4 regions of the Ruegeria sp. H4 genome follow, and region 4 is predicted to be linked to each of the others. Evidence: riboswitches for the same ligand, from Rfam matches in the RefSeq annotation. Region 4 holds a riboswitch; each other region holds the start of a gene.

Region 1 (5,081 bases), on a different contig from region 4:
TCCTGTCTCATCGCCGTTTCGATTTTTTTCGCAATCCGTGCAGCGCGTTCTTCGTCAAGGGCAGATTTCTTGTATTTGCGCTCGGATGGCTCATCCGGGTCCGGCGGGTCGGAGACAGGTGTTCGGGTCAGGCCGGGACGTTGGCGTAGGCCCCATATGCCAATGACCCAGAATAGAAACAGCAGGGCAAGGCTTTCTAGGAAATCAAGCAGCTCGTCTTGCACCTCGAACCCGACGGCCTCGGACACTGTAAGTATGCTGACAGCAGCCGACAGAAACCAAAATGACATCGCTGCCAAAGTGATCACCCAAACCCAAGTCAGCTCTCGGTTTTCGGTGCTTGCAAACACTTCGCGCAACCGTTTTCGGTAGGTCATCAACATGCGGATGATCAGGATCAGGTAAACGGCCATTATGATCCGAAACAGTACGTCAGCGGTCAAAACCGCCAAGGCGATCAACACAAACCGCAACAACCGGGGATCGTCCTCAGGTAGGTCAACATCGCTCAGATCCGTTGGCAGAAACATCAGCGATGACATGAGCAGCCCGGATATGATGATCGGGGGTAGGTGATACCGCAGCCTAGGCTTGGGCGCTTCATCCGCTTCGCTGGTCAAGGCGCGGACATAAAGCCAGAAAAGAAAGGGGCTTGCGAAATCAAACAGGACGACAAGCACGCTAACGCGCATCACAAGATTGAACTCGTCCTCACTTCCCGACGCGTCGGCGATCAAAGCGCCAATAGAGGACAGGCCTTGTATAAGAAACAGTGCGGCCAGTGGCATGAACACACCGGTATCGCGCTTTCGTAGAAACAGCAGGTTAGCACAAAACAGGCAGAGCCCGATAAAGGCGGTATCAACGAATTGGGTGGCGGATTCCAATATTACTTACTCTCTGAAAATCGACCACGGATGGTCTTGCGCTGCAGCCTCTTCATGCCCTCTAAAGCATGCGATCTGACATCTACCAATTTCATGGGATTTGTCGTCTCTTTTGATCGGACAGGACGTTTGAGACTGCGTTAGACAGGTTTAATCTAAATTCTTGCGCGGCCGTTCGGCGCGCTACGACTTGGCGTGGCGTGCCAGAAACTGCGAGAACCGGGCCAGCCCGGCTTTCAAATCTTCGGTTGGGTTGGTGTATCCAAGCCGCAGCCAGCCCTCCATGTCCATTGCGCTGCCCGGCGTCAGCATCACACCTTCTTCTTGCAACAGCGTCACGCATAGATCGCGCGAAGACATTGGTAGTTCGTATTTCAACAAGGCCGTAGTGCCGGATTTTGGCGGCACCCAGCTAAGCAGCGGTTCGTTTACGATCCAATCCTGAACGATCCGCAAGTTTTGGCGAGTGATCCGGTGCGCCCGCGCCAGTATCTTGTCGCGATGTTCCAGCGCCATGGCGGCTAGCATTTCGTCGATCTTGCCGACCGATATCGTGTTGTAGTCCCGGTGGATCATCACGTCATGCAGCATCTCTTTGGGTCCGGCGATCCAGCCAACCCGTAACCCGGCCAGCGAATAGGCCTTGGACATGCCTGCCGTGCTGATCCCTTTTTCGTACAGGTCTGCGACTGCGGCGGTGAAGCCGTCGCCTGTCTGATCTGTTCCGCGATAGACCTCGTCACAAAGCAACCAGGCATCGACACCACGTGCGATTTCGACGATTTGTTCCAGCAATGTGCGATCCATCAGCGCCCCTGTCGGGTTATTGGGATTGTTGATCACAATCAGGCGCGTATCGGGTCGCACCATCGCCCGCAACTCGTCCAGTTCGGGCAAAAAGGCGTTTTCGGACCGCAGATGCAGCAGTTCGATTTCGGCACCAATGCTTTCGGGAATGGAGTAGTGCTGCTGATAGGTGGGTATCACGGAAACCACGTGATCACCACGCGATACCAGCGTCTGATGCACCAGAGAGTTCGCGCCGATGGTCCCATGCGTTGTTAGGATGTTATCCCGGCCCTGTCTGTCATACAGGCCACAGATCGCATCGCGCAGGCGTTCTGACCCTTCAATTGCGCCATAGGTCATCTTCATGGATGACAGATCGTTCAGAATGCTGTTGTGCTGACCCGCCATGTCGAACAGTTCGCCCAGCGTGATGGACTGGACGCAGGTCTCAGCCAGATTGAGTTCGCAGGTCGTCTCGAACTCATTCATCCACATCTCAACACCAAAGGGTCTGATTTCCATTGGGGCTCTCCTACTTTTAGCATTTGGGGCGATGGCACGTAACGGACGCACGGTTATGAAGATGTCTTATACCGCCAAACCAGCCAAGCGGAAGATTGCGGGTTTGTGCCTGAAATGTATCCCGGGGTTTTACTTCACAAACCCGGATCCGACCCGGACATCGAGATGTCTGTTTTGAAACTGAAAATGTCGCAAGTCTCTCAGCATATGAACTGCGCGACTCTATCCTGTGCATGTGAGGTGCCGCTGTTTGAGTCTCAGACAGCGGAGAATTGGGAAGCCGGTGAAATTCCGGCACTGCCCCCGCAACGGTAAGGAAGGTCAGGTTCGGCAATCAACCACTGGGACGAGGATCCCGGGAAGGTGTCGCAACCGGGCGCAAGCCCCTTTCAAGTCCGGAAACCAGCCTTGCAGATATGTCAAACCGCGGGTGGCGGTGGGGGCACATGTTTCGGACGTGATCCTCGCGCGCCTCCGGACGGTTCCTCCTTGTCATCTGCCCAAGCAATGCCGCGGGGCGCGGCAGGAGAGCCAGAAATGAACAGCATTCAAAGCCTGTTGGCACGTCGCATCCCTGATCACGCGCTCGAGCAGGCGTTTTATACAGACCCCCAGGTATTTCAGGCCGATCTTGAAGCCATCCACTATCGCGATTGGCTGTTTGCCATTCCGGCCTGCGAGCTGGTGAAAGCAGGGGACTACGTAACCTATACTGTGGGTGCCTACCGCGTTGTCATTGTGCGTGGTGCCGACAACCAAATCAGGGCATTTCACAACACCTGCCGCCACCGTGGTTCGATCATCTGCAAGGCTGCAAAAGGCAATGCGCCTAAGCTGGTTTGCCCCTATCACCAATGGACCTACGAGCTCGATGGTTCATTGCTGTGGGCGCGCGATATGGGGCCGGATTTCGATCCGAAACAGCATGGGTTGAAGACCGTCCATTGCCGTGAGCTTGCCGGGTTGGTTTACATCTGTCTTGCGGACAACGCCCCAGATTTCGACATGTTTGCCAATACCGCGCGCCCTTATCTGGAGCCGCATGATCTGGGCAACGCCAAAGTGGCTTTTGAAAGTTCGATTGTTGAGAAAGGCAACTGGAAGCTGGTTTGGGAAAATAACCGCGAGTGTTACCACTGCGGTGGCAACCATCCCGCGCTATGCCGCACATTCCCTGATGATCCTGCAGTCACAGGGATCGAAGGGGGTGAGACGCCGCTGCATATGCAAGCGCATTTTGACAGGTGCGAAGCCGCCGGGATGCCCTCGCAATTCTACCTGCATGATGACGGACAATTCCGTATGGCTCGGATGCCTCTGAAAGAAGGAGCGCAAAGCTATACGATGGATGGAAAATCCGCCGTGCGGCGCTGGCTTGGCCGATCGCCTTTTGCGGATGCAGGTGCGTTGTTGAAATTTCACTATCCAACTACCTGGAACCACTTTCTGGCTGATCATTCCATCGTGTTCCGCGTAACACCAATCAGCCCGACTGAAACCGAGGTCACAACCAAATGGCTGGTTCACAAGGATGCCGTTGAAGGGGTCGATTACGATCTGAAACGTCTGACCGAGGTCTGGATTGCCACCAATGACGAAGACCGTCAGGTGGTCGAGGATAATCAGCTGGGTATCAACAGCCCGGCCTATCTGCCTGGCCCGTATTCGCCGACGCAGGAATCCGGTGTGCTGCAATTCGTGGATTGGTATTGCAACACGTTGGCCGGTCGGTTGGCCCCCGAAACAATGGCGGCGGAGTAACGGTGATGAAAGATCTCAACGCGGTTGTGAATATCTGGCAGGACAGCGAAACACTGGAATGCGTCTCGGTCGTGCCCGAGATGGCAAATACGGCCAGTTTCACCTTTCGCGCTCCGTCTGGGTCGATGTTTGCGTACCATCCAGGGCAGTTTCTGACTTTGGAAATCCCGGCTCCTGGACAGCCGGGTGGGGTTGTGCATCGCACCTATACGATTTCTTCTTCTCCCTCGCGGCCACGGTCGATCACCATCACTGCCAAGGCCCAGCCCGACAGTATTGGAACGCGCTGGATGCTGGACAACCTGCAACCCGGCATGCGGATCAAAGCCATCGGACCAGCCGGGCTGTTTTCGAATGTTGAAAGCACGGCTGGCAAATATCTATTCATCTCTGCTGGGTCCGGGATCACCCCGATGATGTCGATGACCACCTGCATGTGGGACGAGGGGCGTGATCTGGATATTGTCTTTATCAACTGCGCAAAGCGACCGTCCGAGATCATCTTTCGCCAGCGGCTGGAACACATGGCCAGCCGAACCCCTGGCCTAGATCTGAAATTCGTTGTTGAAGAGCCCGACCGCTATCGCCCTTGGACGGGGTATCAGGGGCAGTTCAACCAGTTGATGCTGGGCCTGATGGCGCCTGACTATCTGGAGCGTGAAGTCTATTGCTGCGGCCCGGAACCTTTCATGCAGGCGGTACGCGATGCTCTGGTCGGGCTGGGCTATGATATGGACAACTATCATCAGGAAAGCTTTGGCGCCCCGGTTGAAACCAAGGCCGATCAGCCAGAGCTGGACGATGTTATCCCCGATGATGACAGCAAAGCTGAGATTGTGTTTGCAAGCTCCGGCGTGACTGCCAAAGTTGCCGAAACCGACACGGTTCTGGCAGCCGCGCGGTCGGTTGGGTTGAACATCCCCTCGGGCTGTACGTTCGGCGTTTGCGGGACCTGCAAGGTTAGAAAAACAGCGGGTGAGGTGCATATGGTTCACAATGGCGGGATATCCGAAGACGATATCGAAGCCGGTTACATTCTTGCCTGCTGTTCCAACCCGATCGGTAAGGTAGAAGTAGAGGTTTAGTCTCAAAACCGCCCCGGGATGCGCCCCGGGGCGGTTT
Region 2 (5,081 bases), on a different contig from region 4:
GACAGCAGCAAAAGGGCGGTCAGAACGACCGCCCCCAGCACAACTATCCGGCCCGTCTGGACCATATCAGTTGGTCGCCGTCGGGTGCATCGCATCCGCCATCTTCTGGATCGCGTCGATATTTGCCGGTCCCGGTGTCAACTCTTCGTAACGCAGACCGATCCAGCGTTCATTTTTGACCGCATCTGTTTGGGACATCACTGGGTGCTCTTGCAGGAACTTGAACGTGTCCTCTGCCCCGTTGCCGGTCTGATAGTCAAGCAGCACCAGAAATTCCGGGTTCGATGCAGCAACCGCTTCCCACGAGGTGCGGCCCCAGCTAGTGTCCATATCATGGGTGACGTTTTCGCCGCCAGCCGCTGCGATCATCGCATCGGGGATGGCGAATTTGCCAGCGGTAAAGGGCGCATCTGCCGGGCCGTCCAGTAAGAATACACGGGGTTTGGCCAGATCGGCGGTCTTGGCTTCGATGGCAGACAGCTGTTCTTTCCAGCCTGCTACCAGTTCCTCGGCCTTTTCCTTGACATGCATGACCTGACCCAGACGCAGCACATCGTTGAACAGCAGGTCCATGCTGGCCTCAGGGCGGTCCTTGTCTAGATGCACGCAGCTTTCGGTCAGGATCATTGTCTTGATGCCGAACGGGGCCAGAGTGTCCGGGGTCACGTCGCCGCCGGGCTTCATGCCATAATACCAGCCCGCGAAGAACAGATCGGGCTCGGCCGCAACCAGGTTTTCGACGGTTGGGTATTTCGGCGCCAGTTCCGGGATGTCACCGCGCAGCTTATCGAAATCAGGGCTGGTCTTATACCAACCTGTGATACCGGTCAGGCCAACGATGTGTTCTTGCAGGCCCAGCGCAAAGGCCATGTCTGTCATGTTCATGTCATGCACAACCAGCCGTTCCGGCTTGGCGTCGAACACCAGCGGTTCGCCGCAATTGTCCACGGTTACTTCATGGGCCGCCGCGCCGCTGGCCAAGCCGGTGATCATCAAAGCTGACCAAATTTTCTGTTTCATCAATGTCTCCTGTTAAGATGAAAGCGTTCGTTTTCGGATATCCAGCGCCGGGATCACGCGCCCTTCGTGCTGGAAGCACAGGTAGTCAACACCAAACGTGTCGCGCACATGATCCGGCGTTAGTATCTGGTCGACTGGCCCAAAGCCCGTCATGCGTGTGGATTTCATCAGCGCGACATGGCTGGCGAATTCCGGGATCATGACAAGGTCGTGCACGATCATCACCACCGTCACGCCCAGTTCGGCCACCAGCGACAGCATGTGCCCTTTGGCATCGGGGTCCAGATGATTGGTGGGCTCGTCGAGAAACAACAACGAGGGGTTCTGCGCCAATGCACGCGCGATATGAGCGCGTTGGCGTTCGCCGCCCGAGAGCCGCTGCATCGGCTTGTCCGCCAGATGGGTTAGCTCGGTCGTGCGTAGAACGCGCGCAAGATCCATCTTGTGGTCTTCTGCCGAGCGGTTGCTTTGAATGGGAATCTGGCCCAGCGCAATGTAGTCGCGCAGCTTTAGGCGGCCATCGGGCAGTTCCTGCTGACCAACAACCGCAATGGTCCGGGCGCGTTCCTGCGCAGACAGGCTGCGCAGGCTTTGACCGTTGATCCGTACGTCCCCCAGCGCCAGACGCTCGACCCCACAGAGCAGGTTCAGCAGCGTTGTTTTGCCGGCACCGTTCGGACCGGCGATGGCAAGGATCGCCCCTTCTTCCAAAGAGAACGAGACGCCTTGTAGCAACACATCGCCATTCAGGGCGTAGTATTCCAGATTCTCCGCGACCAGAAAGCTCATGCCTTACCCGCCTTTGGAAGACGAGGCAGACGTGCTAGAGTTTTGAACAGCAAGGCGGGGGGGCGATCCGTTGCGCTGGTCCAACCGCTCTCGCTGTCGCGGTACTGATGGGCGAAGGTGGCGATCGCATCCAGATCGGCGGTGCTTTGAATATCGCCAAACAGGTATTGCGCCTTGCCTTCGGCTTGCAGACCGATGGCCATGGGACGTTCGCATCCTGCCATGCACGGGATCAGTCGCGTAGCGAACCCGTCTGGCAGCGACGCGTCCAGCAGAATTTGGGCGGCGCTGGCTTCGATCTCACCCTGGCAGGTCGAGCAGATCAGCACAAAGTGATCAGCGTTGCGGTTCATTGCCACCCTCAACGCGCAGAACGCCCGTGTCGAAAGTGCCAGTCCCCAAAGGGCGCAAATATGCCATCAATCCTCCTTCCAGGACGCCCCGTCCCGGGTTGGTTTCACAGGTGATGGCAGGTCTCCTGACTTGCGGGTCGTTGCTTGGCCAACCTTCCCGGCCTTCTCGGGCCAGTGGTGATTTGGCGTCGCTCTCCGCTTACAGTTGCGGGGGCAGTTACGGACTTGGCCTGTTCCGATATTCCGGGGGCCGCACCGTATTCCCATTTTCATCCCGCACCCAAAGCTGCGGGAACCATCACAGGTCAGCTATTCTGGACAAGACACGCTTGTCAAGCAATCGCTGAGAGGCTCGGGTCAATCTCGGGGTAGATCAGTAATCCGCAACCAACAGGAATTCGGCCTCGGTATCTTCTTCGATCGTGGCAAAGCGGGGGATGGGTTGTTCGAACACGTTATCGGTGCGGTCGTCGTTTACGGTTGAGACCTCGCCGATCAGGCAATCCCCGCGCTCGGCCCAGAAGGCGTGCCAGATTCCGGGCATAAGGGTTACACTTTCGCCGGGTTTCAGGCGCAGCAATTCGCCCGGAGTGATGGTGATATCGCATCCGTCGCTGGGCACCACAACCGGTGTGTCGCGGTCTACGCTGCCATCGGGGTTCGAGGCATAGATCTCCATCACCAGATCGCCGCCGCCCCGGTTGATGATATCCTCGGCTTTGACGATATGACGATGCATCGGCGACAGCTGCTTGTCGCGCGAGATCAGCAGTTTTTCTGCATAAAGCATCCCACGACCCTGGCTCAGATCGTTCTCATCCCCATTGCGCAGGGTGAACAGGAACAGGCCAAGCTCATCAAATTTGCCTTGCCCGTAGTCGGTGATGTCCCATCCCAGTCCCCGGGCGCGGATCGTGTCGGCCTTGGCGCTGCGCATCTGATCCGGAGACCAGTCGGCAAAGGGGGGCAGGATGAAACCGAAAGACTGGATAAAGGCCTGTGCATCGGTCTTGATGTGGTTGATGTCGGAACGTTTCATGTGACTTCCCTTTTTGGGACTAGAGCTCGTGCGCCCAGGGCGGGTTGGCCCCGGCACGCGATACGGTGACTGCTGCAACATCTGCACCCAACGCTAAAGCTGCACGCAGGCTTTCTTTTGTCAGATCGCGCAGCCCGGCTTTGGTCAGATGTCCGGAACGGTGAAGTTCCGCCAGCACGCCAGCGTTGAACGTATCGCCCGCCCCCACCGTATCGACAACCTGAACCGCTTTAACCGGTATCGTGGTTTCCGAGCCATCGCGTAGATAACCCGAAGCCCCCTGGCTCCCACGTGTAACAATCACAACCGCGGGACCGGCTTGCAGCAACAAAGGCACTTTCTCGGCATGGGTTTCGGGCCCCGGAATGATCCAGTCCAGATCTTCATCCGAGACTTTGAGGATATCGGTCTGCGCAATCATGGCATTCAAACGGGTGCGGTATCTGGTCTGATCCTGGATAAACCCCGGTCGGATGTTGGGGTCCAACATCACCGCTCGATCCGTCCCGTGATGGCTTAGCAAGGCAGCATAAGCATCGGCGCAGGGTTCGCAGGCAAGACTGATACCGCCTAGATACAGGGTCGAGATGGCGGGCAGTTGGTCGGGCAGATCCTCGGGCTGAAGCATGCGCCCGGCGGTGTTCTCGTCAACGAAGTTGTACGATGCATGACCATCGACCAGTTTCACAAACGCCAAAGTGGTTGGGCGGTCGCTGGTGATCACATGGGAGGTATCCACATGGCTCGCTTTCAGCGTATCCGCCAATTGTTCACCAAACATATCGGACGACAGGCCGGTCAACATGCCAACAGGCGCGCCCAATCTCCCCAACGCGATCGCCGTGTTGAAAATTGCACCTCCAGAATGGGGTACATACCCTTGGGCACCCGAGACTGTAGGCTCGGTGATCATATCGATCAGCGCTTCTCCGCAGCACAGGATCATCCCGCGTTCCTTCATTGAGAATTGTCAGGCGGTTCTACCGCATGAGGGCATTTTTGCAGAAGTTGTTAGCGCCAACAATGCCAAATTCGACCTGTTCTGAGATATAGAGATCCATTCCGCGCCGCAGCTCGCTGAACCGGCCACCATTGTTGAAGGCATCCAGAAAACTGTCTCCGAACAGCCAGCGGTTTTTTTCCGCCACGCCACCGACCAGAAAGACGCCGCCTATTGGCATCAATGTGACGGCCATATCCCCTAGCAAAGCGCCCAGATGCGTTGTGAACAGCGATGCGGTTTGAACCGCGTGCCGATCAGTGCCGGATCGCGCATCCTGCAGGATATCCCGCGCCGGGCGCGCGGAGATATTGGTTTGACCCGCCGCCATTGCCACTGCTCGATACAAGATCGGTAATCCGGTGCCGCTGAGGAACATCTCAGCTTCCAAACTCAGGCTGTCACCAAAGAAGCATTCGGGTGCAATACGCCGGGCCGCGTCAAAGATATCAACCTCATCCCGGTGGCGCGGCGCAAGGCCGACATGGCCTCCTTCGCCCGAGACGGTGTGATAATGCCCTTCGGAATACAGCAACGCCCCGACGCCCAGCCCAGTTCCGGGTCCGACCACCAGCCGCGTGCCGAGTGGAGGCGTGGGCGCCCCCTGCAAGACGGTAACATCATCGGACGTAACCTCGGCCACCGACCATGCAGCGGCGGTGAAGTCGTTGATGACATAAGTGTGCCGGGCACCGGTGGCTTCGGCCAGCTCAGCCTCGGACAAGTCCAGATTTGCGTTTGTGAGTTGAATCACGCCAGCCTGAACCGGGCCTGCACCTGCGGCAACAACTGCCTGAGGATCAGTTCCGACGTCATCTCGCAAACTGTGAAATGCGTTAAGTAAGTCGGACAAGGAGCCGGTTGGATGTTTGCGCAATTC
Region 3 (5,081 bases), on a different contig from region 4:
TGCACAGGCACGGCACCTTACGGCTTAACCGGTCCATGTCGGACATGGTGAAATCGACGCCGCCTTCGTGGGCGATTGCCAGCAGATGCAGGACCGTGTTGGTCGATCCACCCATGGCGATATCCAGGCTCATGGCGTTCTCGAAGGCATCAAACGTTGCGATCTCGCGTGGCAGGAAGCCTTTTTCGTCCAGATCGTAGTGCCGCTTGGTGATCTCGACGATCCGGCGACCTGCTTCAAGGAACAGCTGTTTGCGGTCCGCATGAGTGGCGAGGGTGGAGCCATTGCCTGGCAGTGCCAAACCCAGTGCCTCGGCCAGACAATTCATTGAGTTCGCCGTGAACATGCCCGAGCACGAGCCGCAAGTGGGGCAGGCGTTTTCCTCGATATGCTGAACCTGCTCGTCGGTGAACCGGTCGTCAGCGGCGGCGACCATGGCATCTACAAGGTCGATCTTCTTGGCATCCAGATCAGCGATGTCGATTTTACCAGCCTCCATCGGCCCGCCCGAGACAAAGATCGCTGGAACGTTCAGACGCATCGCAGCCATCAACATGCCTGGCGTGATCTTGTCACAGTTCGAGATACAGACCATCGCATCGGCGCAATGGGCGTTGACCATGTATTCCACCGAATCCGCGATTACTTCGCGCGAGGGTAAGGAATAGAGCATCCCGTCGTGGCCCATGGCGATGCCGTCATCCACCGCGATGGTGTTGAATTCCTTGGCAACACCGCCAGCCTTTTCAACCTCTCGCGCGACCATCTGGCCCAAATCCTTCAGGTGGACGTGACCCGGCACGAATTGAGTGAAGGAGTTGACAATGGCGATGATCGGCTTGCCGAAATCATCGTCCTGCATACCGGTGGCACGCCACAGGCCGCGGGCACCGGCCATGTTGCGGCCGTGGGTAGAGGTTCTGGATCGGTACATTGGCATGATGCTGTTTCCCTTTTGCCCCGGTTGCGATATGCGGGGAATGTGCGTTATAGCGCACGTATCATATGTGCGCTATAACGCACAAGAGGATTCGAAAGACAACGGCATGGCTCCGGACGAAATAACACTGAAACTAAGGGATGTGCGGGCCGCTTCGGGGTTGAGCCTGTCGAAAGTTGCCGAAATCACCGGTGTCAGCAAAGCGATGCTAGGTCAGATCGAACGCGGCGAATCAAGCCCGACGATCGCCACGCTCTGGAAGATTGCCAAAGGATTTCAGCTGCCGCTCAGCGCGTTGATCGACACCGTGAATGGTGATCCGTCGGTTTTTCAAACCGTTACCTTTCCCGGCAGTATCGAGGTCAAGATCGTTTTCCCCTTTGATCCGGCCTTGGGGGCAGAGACATTTCACGTCAACCTCGACCCGAACCAAAGCCATGAGTCCCCTGCCCATGCCGCTGGTGTGACCGAGGAGGTCTTTGTGCTCAGCGGCACGCTGGACATTCTGAAAGGTGAGGCTTGGGTGTCTTTGCAAACGGGGCAGGGACTTCGATTTGCAGCGGATGTCCCGCACGGATATCGCGCAGGTGCTGAAGGGGCGGCGTTTTTGAACATGCATCACTATGCGCAACAGCCGGATGTTCAGGAAAACGGCAAGGTTCATTGATGAGTGAGTTTTTCAACAGTCTGACCATCGTGGACGCCATCGGTTCCTTCGGGGCTCTGATCGTGGTTGCCGCCTATTTCGCGACGCAGATGCGGTATATGAATTCCGAAGATCTGGCGTTTCCCGTGGTGAACCTGCTGGGGTCTGTTTTGATCGTCTATTCGTTGCTTCAGAACTTCAATCTGGCGTCGATGCTGATTGAAGGCTTTTGGATCATCATAAGCGTGATCGGAATTGTTCAGCATTTCAGGTTGCACCGCGCTGGGTAGCGCGGCGCAATAGGGTTATACAGCGTTGTGGAGGCGGGGCGTAAACAGCCCAATCCGGCCCAGACCTCGCATGGATTTTGCTGCGGCCAACACGGCTAGATCGGCCAGCGGTTCGATCAGAATAACCAGCATGTAGGCAGCGCCGAAACTGGCGACCGCTGTAAAGTTCTCGGCCCCAAATCCTTGGCCATAAAAGGCCCAGAACGCCACCCAGATGACGACACCGCCCTGATAGGCCGTCGATAGCGCAAGTGCCTGAGAATACTTCAGATCAATATAGGCTGTATTCGGCGCAATGATGCGGTTGGCCAAGGCCTGCAAGGCAAACAACGGTACCAGCAACGTTGTCATGTTCATTCCGAACTGTGGCAGGTCGAAAGGCGCCAGAAAAAACCCCTGGATAAACAAGCCCGCGATCAGGCCGATAGCGGCAGGGGCCGCACCGAACAACAAAAACAGGGTCGATCCCAGAATAAAATGAACCTCCGACACCCCGACCGGGAAGTGCGGCAACACCTCAAAGAAGGTGAAAACCAGCCCGGTGGTCAGGGCTGAGCGAATGGCCAGGCTGGCAAGGCCGCTGCTTTTCAGGCTGTCCCATGCCAGTTTAGCGGTATAGAGCCCTACGCCAGTTGCGGTGGCGTAGCTCAAGACAAGTTTGGCGCCATTTACGACGCCCGGTTCGATATGCATAGTTTAGTCTCCTTCCCGTCACACCCGACGGCAGAAAGGTTTAAGAATTGGGCTTTCGCCCGGTTTGCACATGGCAGGTCTCCTGACTTGCGGATTGGCTTCGATCCCGGCCTTCCCAACCGATTGCCTCGGTCAGTGGCCATGATGGGGCGAAACTCCGCCTACAGTTGCGGGGGCAGTTCCGGAATTGACAGGTACTGTCGCACCGGATTCCCTTTTCATTCCTCAGGGGGAATTCCCCTTTGGAAACCATGTCCGGCAGGTGTCTGGCGCGGGGTGCCGCCTGTCAAGCAGGCAAACGTGTATGTTTGGAAAAAATTGTCAGCGCGCCGGGGGGTGCAGGCCTTGGCATGGCTTGCACGTTTGGCCGCTCGGATATAGGGAAACTCAGACTCGCTTAGGGGAGGCTTTGATGCAAGACGATCCGAAAACCCTGGTATCTACCGACTGGCTGGCTGCGCATATCAAGGACCCGGATCTGCGGATTCTGGACGGGTCGTGGTATCTGCCCGCGCAGAATCGCGATGCCAAGGCGGAATATGATGCGGGCCACATCCCCGGCGCGCGCTTCTTCGATATTGATGACATTTCGGACCACCGCTCGGACTTGCCGCATATGGCGCCGCCGGTCGAGAAGTTCATGTCACGCCTGCGGGCGATCGGCGTGGGCGATGGTCATCAGGTGGTCGTCTATGACGGGGCCGGGCTGATGTCGGCCGCGCGGGTCTGGTGGCTGTTCCGTCTGATGGGGCAAGAGAATATCGCCGTTCTGGACGGGGGTTTGCCGAAATGGCAGGCCGAAGGGCGAGAGGTCGAAGATCTGCCCCCTGTGATCCGGGATCGCCATATGACCGTCCGGGTACAGAACCATCTGGTACGCGACGTAACACAGGTGTCCGCCGCCGCCAAACTGGCTGATCATGAGATCATCGATGCCCGTGCCGCCGCCCGCTTTGCCGGAACCGAGGCTGAACCGCGCGAAGGGCTGCGATCGGGCCACATACCAGGCTCGCGCAACGTGCCCTTTGGCAGCCTGCTAAATAGTGACGGCACGATGAAGTCGCCCGATGCGTGCCGCGCCGTGTTTGAGGCCGCAGGCGTGGATCTGAATAAACCGGCGATCACCTCGTGCGGTTCAGGCGTGACCGCTGCAATCCTAAGCCTTGCGCTTGAACGCATGGGCAAAAAAGACCACGCGCTTTATGACGGCTCCTGGGCTGAATGGGGTGCCTTCCCAACCCTGCCCGTCGCAACCGGAGAAATCTGATGTTCGAGAACCTCAAACCGCAGCCCGCCGACAAAATCCTGGCGCTGATGCAGATGTACCGCGAAGACCCGCGTGATCAGAAGATCGACCTGGGTGTCGGCGTCTACAAGAATGCCGAAGGTGTTACCCCGGTAATGCGTGCGGTCAAAGCCGCCGAAAAGCGCATTCTGGAGGAGCAGGAGAGCAAAGCCTATACCGGTCTGGCAGGTGATCCGGCCTATGCCGATGCGATGATCGGGCTGATCCTTGGCGATACGGTGCCGCGTACCAAAATTGCCGCCGTTGCGACACCGGGCGGGACGGGTGCCTGCCGTCAAGCGTTCGAGATGATCCGCATGGCCAATCCTGAGGCGCGCGTGTTTGTATCGAACCCGACATGGCCAAACCACCTGTCGATCCTGAGCTACTTGGGTATCGAGGCGGTTCCGTATCGCTATTTTGACGGCGAAACCCGCGGCGTTGATTTCGACGGTATGATCGAGGACCTGAAAACTGCCAAGGCGGGCGACGTGGTTCTGCTGCATGGTTGCTGCCATAACCCGACCGGCGCAAACTTGAACCCCGTGCAGTGGCAAGAGGTGGTGAACCTGATCAACGAGCTTGGGCTGGTTGCCATGATCGACATCGCCTATCAGGGTTTCGGCGACGGTCTTGAGGAAGACGCGCAGGCAACCCGTCTGGTGGCATCGTCGGTCAAGCGCTGCCTGATCGCGGCGTCTTGTTCGAAGAACTTCGGCGTCTATCGTGAGCGGACCGGCCTGCTGATGGCGATCAGCGATGATGCGGCGCAGACGGCATTGAACCAGTCGACGCTGGCCTTCCTGAACCGCCAGAACTACTCGTTTCCGCCGGACCATGGCGCACGGGTCGTGACCACCATCCTGAACGACGACGCCTTGCGCGCAGATTGGGCCGCTGAGCTGGAGGAGGTGCGCCTTTCGATGCTGGGGCTGCGTCAGCAACTGGCCGGCGAGTTGCAGAGGCTGACCGGATCAGACCGGTTCGGCTTTGTCGCCCAGCACCGCGGCATGTTCTCACGCCTCGGCGCGGCCCCCGAACTGGTCGAGCAACTGCGCAACGATCACGGCATATATATGGTGGGGGACAGCCGGTTGAATATTGCAGGTCTAAACGCGACGACCGTTCCGATCTTGGCACAGGCGATTGTCGACGTCGGGGTTTAATACTCGCACTTATTGGCAAAGGCCGCGTCATTCGCGCGGCCTTTTTCGTTTCAATTGCAAA
Region 4 (5,081 bases):
ATCTGCATCCAGATGGTCCGAATCTTGGGGAACACTTCTAGCGCCTCATCGACGATGGCTGGAACAGCCTCGGAGCGCCGAAAGATATCGACCATATCGACAGGTTCAGAAATCTCGGACAGCGCACCACGCACCGTTTGGCCAAATAATTCCTTGCCAGCATGGCCCGGATTGACGGGGATCACGATATATCCTTTCAACGAAAGATACCGCGCTACATAATAGCTGGGCCGCACCGGATTCATCGACACCCCAACCACAGCGACGGTTTTGGTGCGGTGCAGGATGGTTTTCAGATGATCGTCGGAATAGTCAGCCATGGCCGCATCCTAATCACAGCCGCAAAAAAGAAAAAAGCGCCCAAGAAGCCTTGGGCGCCAGTTGTTGGAACGAGGGACAGTGAAATGACCCGCGGCAGTTCCGTTCCGCGGTCACTGTGACATTTAGGCATGATCTGGTTAAAAAAAAGACCAAGCACTCATTTTTGTGATGACTTTCTACAAAAAACGGAAATCTGCCTAGTCTTCGTACAGAATGACGGGCCAATTCTCTTCGGCCAGATGGATATTTGCCGTCCTGTCCTGTTCCCAAATCCGCTCAACCGCCGGGGAATGAGTGAGGTACAAACGCCCATCCACGACCTGCCATGCCATGGGGTCAGTGCTTTTCAGAACACCATTTGCCATCGCATAGGAACAATAGCCCCCGAACTGAGGCGCAAAGGCGCGCGGGTTGCTTTCAAACCGTTCGCGATTTTCCTGCGACGCAAAATGCCACTGGGCCCCTTTCCACATGACGGCAATGCTTGGTTCACCCCGAACCGGTACTGTACTGTCGAAATAGGACACTGGATCATACCCCGCCATCGCGGCGCCATCGGTCGCAAAATAGACAGGTTTGTCCTGCGCCCAAGCGAAAGGTGCAAAAGCGATGGCTGTCAGTATACCGAATATGAAACGGCGGTTTTGCATCTGGGTCCTGTAGCAAAGAATCGAGCACCTAAGATGCAATTTTTGAACCGCTGTGAAACCCCCGTTGACGTGGATGTGAACATCCTTGCGAATGCATGGCAGCCCTTAATCAAAGATGTCTTCTATAACATCCCAGGCTTCATCCAGAACACGATAGAACGTGCTCTTTTTCTTCTTCTTTTTTCGAGACTTCGGAGGTGCTGCATGGCTGATCGCCGTACGAGCAGGCTTTGATTTTTGAACTTTGTGCTTTGGCAACATCTTAAGGTCGTGCAGAGGCGCACCACAGCTTGAACAACTCAGCTCGTGCCGTTTCTTCCCGGTCAGAACCAGGGCAGCCCGAGTACCGCAATAGCAGCAGGTTGCGATTTTGGACGGTCCGGAAATAGCGATCTCCTGTCTAATGGTGCCGAGAGGCATATAGGGCGATTGCGGCAGCATTTGAGACGTTCAGTGACCCAAATCCCCCGGATGCGTCAATTTTCACCAATTGATCCACAGTCTCTTTGGTCTTTTGCCGCAATCCCGGCCCTTCAGCACCCAATACCAGTGCCACAGGTCGATCCCTTTGGTTCCCCAGGGCTGTTTCAATAGTTTCATTCGCCTCGCCATCCAGACCGAGCACCAGAAACCCCATCGACTGAAGCTCGGTTATGGCATCGGCCAGATTGCGCACCCTTAGATAAGGCTGACGTTCCAATGCGCCGCTGGCGGTCTTGGCCAGTGCCCCGGTTTCAGGGGCCGAATGATGCCGGGTTCCGATCACAGCACTTGCACCCAGTACTTCGGCTGACCGAAGAATCGCACCCACATTATGTGGGTCCGTTACACGGTCCAGTAGGATCACGCGGGGATGTTCCCGTCCGATGCAGTTCTCGGCCAAACCGCCCCACTCCAGCGGCTTAACCTCAAGCGCTGCCCCTTGATGCACCGAACCCGCATCGATCGGGGCACTGAACTTGCGCGGATCAACCATCTCGGCCTCGATCCCTGCGAATTCAATGGCTTCGAGCAGTTTGTCCCGCGCGTTTCGTGTCACAATCAGGCGCAGTTTCTGGCGCTTGGGGTTCATCAAGGCGTCGCGCACGGCGTGTAAACCAAACAGCCAAACCGTTTCGGCCGCTGCTGCTTTTCGTGCCTGTTCCTTTTCAACAACCCACTTGGGTTTTTTCATTCTGAGGGCCTCCGGGCCATGAATTCGCTTTCCTGCGTCAATGCCGTATTTTCCTGTTGACGCTCCTTTGGTGCGCTAGTAATCACGCCTCCACGTCAGGTGCAACGCCTGACAGTGGGCGACAGGCCGCAAGGTGTGGCAGGGGACTGTAACTCCCTCGCGGAGACGCACGCCTGGTTCGATTCCAGGGTCGCCCACCACTCTTACAAAGCTTCCAGATACCAAAGCATAACGCCCCCGCCATTGGTCGGTGTCTTCAGTTATGAAGAGCAGTCTAGTTATTCGTCAAACATTTGGTTCAGTGAAGTGCTCGCTGTTAACCTTTTCGAAAGCCGCAGGCTAAGCCCAGCCATGCCGCCCAGCGACTGCCACAGGTCGTTTTTCTGCACCCGACGTTGCGGTTGTCGGCGACACGCTTGACAAGCACCGTATCAGTGCCGCATGTCCGATCCGTTGGTGTCCTCGTAAGAGGATGAAAAGGGAATGCGTCAACGGGTTTACCGCCAAACGCAGCCGCCCCCGCGACCGTGACCGGAGAGGGTGCCCAAAGCCACTGGCCAAAGGCTGGGAAGGCGGGACATCCGACAGGGTATACACCCTGACATCCGCAAGCCGGGAGACCTGCCAGCGCCCGAAGATGAAACCGGACGGGGTGTTCCGGTGTGGGGCTTGGATCGGCCCACATGAAACCCCGTCCCCCAGATTTGACTAAGGGGGATGAGAGAGATGAGTAAAGCCGCACCAGTTGAACTGCTGGTCTGCACAACATGCCGCCGTGGCCTGGCAATCGAAGATGACACCCAGCGCCCCGGCGCTTTGCTACATAAGGCGCTGGAACAGGCGGGCGTGCCAGATGGGATCCATCTGAAACCCGTAGAGTGCCTGTCAAATTGCGATCAAGGCTGTTCCATCGTGTTGCGCGGCGGACCCACGCGTTGGACTTTTGTCTACGAAAACCTCAACGAAACCGACCATGTCGAAACGATCATCGAAGGTGTGACCAAGTATTTGGCCACTGACGATGGTTTGGTCAAATGGCGCGAACGTCCTGAACATTTCCGCAAAAACTGTGCGGCCCGTATTCCCCCGATTGGAGCTTGACCCATGTCTACTCTTGAAAAACTTCCCGTCACTGTCATCACCGGCTTTCTGGGCTCGGGCAAAACCACGCTGGTCAAGCACCTGATGCAAAACCCGCAGGGCAAGCGTCTGGCGGTGGTGGTCAATGAATTCGGCGATGTTGGCGTTGATGGCGACATCCTGAAATCCTGCGCGATCCCGGATTGCCCGGCGGAAAACATCATGGAGCTCGCGAACGGCTGTATCTGCTGCACCGTGGCCGACGACTTCATCCCGACCATCGAAGCCTTGATGGCACTGGAGCCGCGCCCTGACCACATCCTGATCGAAACCTCCGGCCTCGCCTTGCCTAAGCCGCTGCTGAAGGCGTTCGACTGGCCCGATATCCGGTCGAAAATCACCGTTGATGGCGTGATCGCGCTGGCCGATGCCGAGGCCGTCGCAGCCGGTCGCTTTGCGCCGAATGTGGCAGCGGTGGATGCTCAGCGCCTCGCCGATGACTCGATCGACCATGAAACGCCCCTATCCGAGGTGTTTGAGGATCAGATTTCCTGCGCCGATATCATCCTGCTTACCAAGCCTGATCTGGCCGGTCCCGAAGGCGTGGCCAAAGCGAAAGAGATCATCGCCGCCGAGGCCCCACGACCGCTACCCGTGGTCGAGGTCGCCGAGGGTGCGGTGGATGTGCGCGTCGTTCTGGGTCTTGAGGCCGCAGCCGAGGATGACATGGATGCTCGCCCGTCGCATCATGACGGTCACCACGATCACGAGCATGACGATTTCGAAAGCACCATCGTCGAGTTGCCGGAACAGTCTGATCCCGCCGATCTGGTCGCCAAAATCGAACGTCTGGCCACTGAGCTGAACATTTTGCGCGTCAAAGGCTATGCCGCCGTTCAAGGCAAACCGATGCGCCTGCTGGTGCAAGCCGTCGGTGCTCGTGTGCGTCACCAGTACGACCGCCCGTGGGGGCCCGGCGAGGAACGCCGCTCGCGCATGGTAGTGATCGCCGAGCATGACGACATCAAAGAAGCAGAAATCCGCGATATCCTCGCGGGTGTAACCGAGGCTGCCGAGTAAGGCCCATGCACGTCGTCTTCCGCGAAAGCCACGGGTTAGAAGAAACGGAAACCCCAACCGATCTGGGCCAGAGCCCGGCGGATTTGGTGGTGCTGTCCTTCTCGGACAGCGACCTTGGCGCTTTCGCGGCAGGCTGGCATCGCGGTGGCGGGCCCGAGGGGCGCATGCCCACGATGCGGTTGGCGAACCTGACGGCGTTGAAACATCCTCTGTCCGTCGACACCTATGTGGAACAGACGTTGGAGGGCGCCAAGGGCATTCTGATCCGTCTCATTGGCGGCGTGCCTTACTGGGCCTACGGGTTGCAGCAGGTTCTGTCACTGGCGCAGGCCAAGGGCATCGCGCTGGCCGTCCTCCCCGCCGATGGGCGCGAGGATACGAGGCTGGATGAATATTCCACCCTGCCCGTCTCGACCCTGCGGCGGCTGGCGCATCTGTGTGACACGGGCGGCGAGGTTGCCGCACAGGCCGCACTGGCGCAGATGGCGCTGGCGGCGGGGCTGTATGCCGGGCCGGTGATGGGAGCCAAGACGATCTCCGAATGCGGTACGTGGTGCCCGGATCGGGGCGTGATCCCGGTTAAGACGGCCTTTGCGGGCGACGCAAAACGCATCGTTGTCACCTTCTATCGCGCCTATCTGACCTCGGCGGACACGGCCCCCGTCGCCGCCGTGATCCGCAGCTTGCGGGATCGCGGGTTCGAGGCGGTGGGCCTTTTCGCCCCTTCGCTCAAGGCTCCTGCTGCCGCTGAATGGCTGCGTGACAGCATCGTCGCG

Evidence for each region. Region 4 has a riboswitch for cobalamin ahead of ACR0KG_RS14930 (DUF1636 family protein). Riboswitches for the same ligand answer to the same signal wherever they lie in the genome.
Region 1: another riboswitch for cobalamin. It lies ahead of ACR0KG_RS10690 (aromatic ring-hydroxylating oxygenase subunit alpha); the one in region 4 lies ahead of ACR0KG_RS14930 (DUF1636 family protein).
Region 2: another riboswitch for cobalamin. It lies ahead of ACR0KG_RS09405 (DUF1636 family protein); the one in region 4 lies ahead of ACR0KG_RS14930 (DUF1636 family protein).
Region 3: another riboswitch for cobalamin. It lies ahead of ACR0KG_RS18990 (energy-coupling factor ABC transporter permease); the one in region 4 lies ahead of ACR0KG_RS14930 (DUF1636 family protein).

Annotation. Positions count from the first base shown of each region.
Region 1 is NZ_JBQFOC010000001.1:2,191,701-2,196,781, reverse strand. Features, by position in the region: gene ACR0KG_RS10700 (helix-turn-helix domain-containing protein) at 1-887, opposite strand, end outside; gene ACR0KG_RS10695 (aminotransferase) at 1,071-2,198, opposite strand; cobalamin riboswitch at 2,420-2,623, shown strand; gene ACR0KG_RS10690 (aromatic ring-hydroxylating oxygenase subunit alpha) at 2,736-3,959, shown strand; gene ACR0KG_RS10685 (FAD-binding oxidoreductase) at 3,965-5,044, shown strand.
Region 2 is NZ_JBQFOC010000001.1:1,889,747-1,894,827, forward strand. Features, by position in the region: gene ACR0KG_RS09390 (iron ABC transporter permease) at 1-65, opposite strand, end outside; gene ACR0KG_RS09395 (ABC transporter substrate-binding protein) at 67-1,020, opposite strand; gene ACR0KG_RS09400 (ABC transporter ATP-binding protein) at 1,033-1,809, opposite strand; gene ACR0KG_RS09405 (DUF1636 family protein) at 1,806-2,162, opposite strand; cobalamin riboswitch at 2,261-2,477, opposite strand; gene ACR0KG_RS09410 (D-lyxose/D-mannose family sugar isomerase) at 2,536-3,201, opposite strand; gene ACR0KG_RS09415 (carbohydrate kinase family protein) at 3,221-4,147, opposite strand; gene ACR0KG_RS09420 (glucokinase) at 4,182-5,081, opposite strand, start outside.
Region 3 is NZ_JBQFOC010000004.1:162,691-167,771, reverse strand. Features, by position in the region: gene ilvD (dihydroxy-acid dehydratase) at 1-940, opposite strand, end outside; gene ACR0KG_RS19000 (helix-turn-helix domain-containing protein) at 1,047-1,607, shown strand; gene ACR0KG_RS18995 (CBU_0592 family membrane protein) at 1,607-1,876, shown strand; gene ACR0KG_RS18990 (energy-coupling factor ABC transporter permease) at 1,892-2,569, opposite strand; cobalamin riboswitch at 2,625-2,838, opposite strand; gene sseA (3-mercaptopyruvate sulfurtransferase) at 2,982-3,836, shown strand; gene ACR0KG_RS18980 (amino acid aminotransferase) at 3,836-5,020, shown strand.
Region 4 is NZ_JBQFOC010000002.1:682,470-687,550, forward strand. Features, by position in the region: gene ACR0KG_RS14905 (CoA-binding protein) at 1-320, opposite strand, end outside; gene ACR0KG_RS14910 (YHS domain-containing (seleno)protein) at 519-971, opposite strand; gene ACR0KG_RS14915 (hypothetical protein) at 1,077-1,391, opposite strand; gene rlmB (23S rRNA (guanosine(2251)-2'-O)-methyltransferase RlmB) at 1,372-2,145, opposite strand; tRNA gene ACR0KG_RS14925 (tRNA-Tyr) at 2,262-2,345, shown strand; cobalamin riboswitch at 2,583-2,788, shown strand; gene ACR0KG_RS14930 (DUF1636 family protein) at 2,872-3,246, shown strand; gene cobW (cobalamin biosynthesis protein CobW) at 3,250-4,305, shown strand; gene cobN (cobaltochelatase subunit CobN) at 4,311-5,081, shown strand, end outside.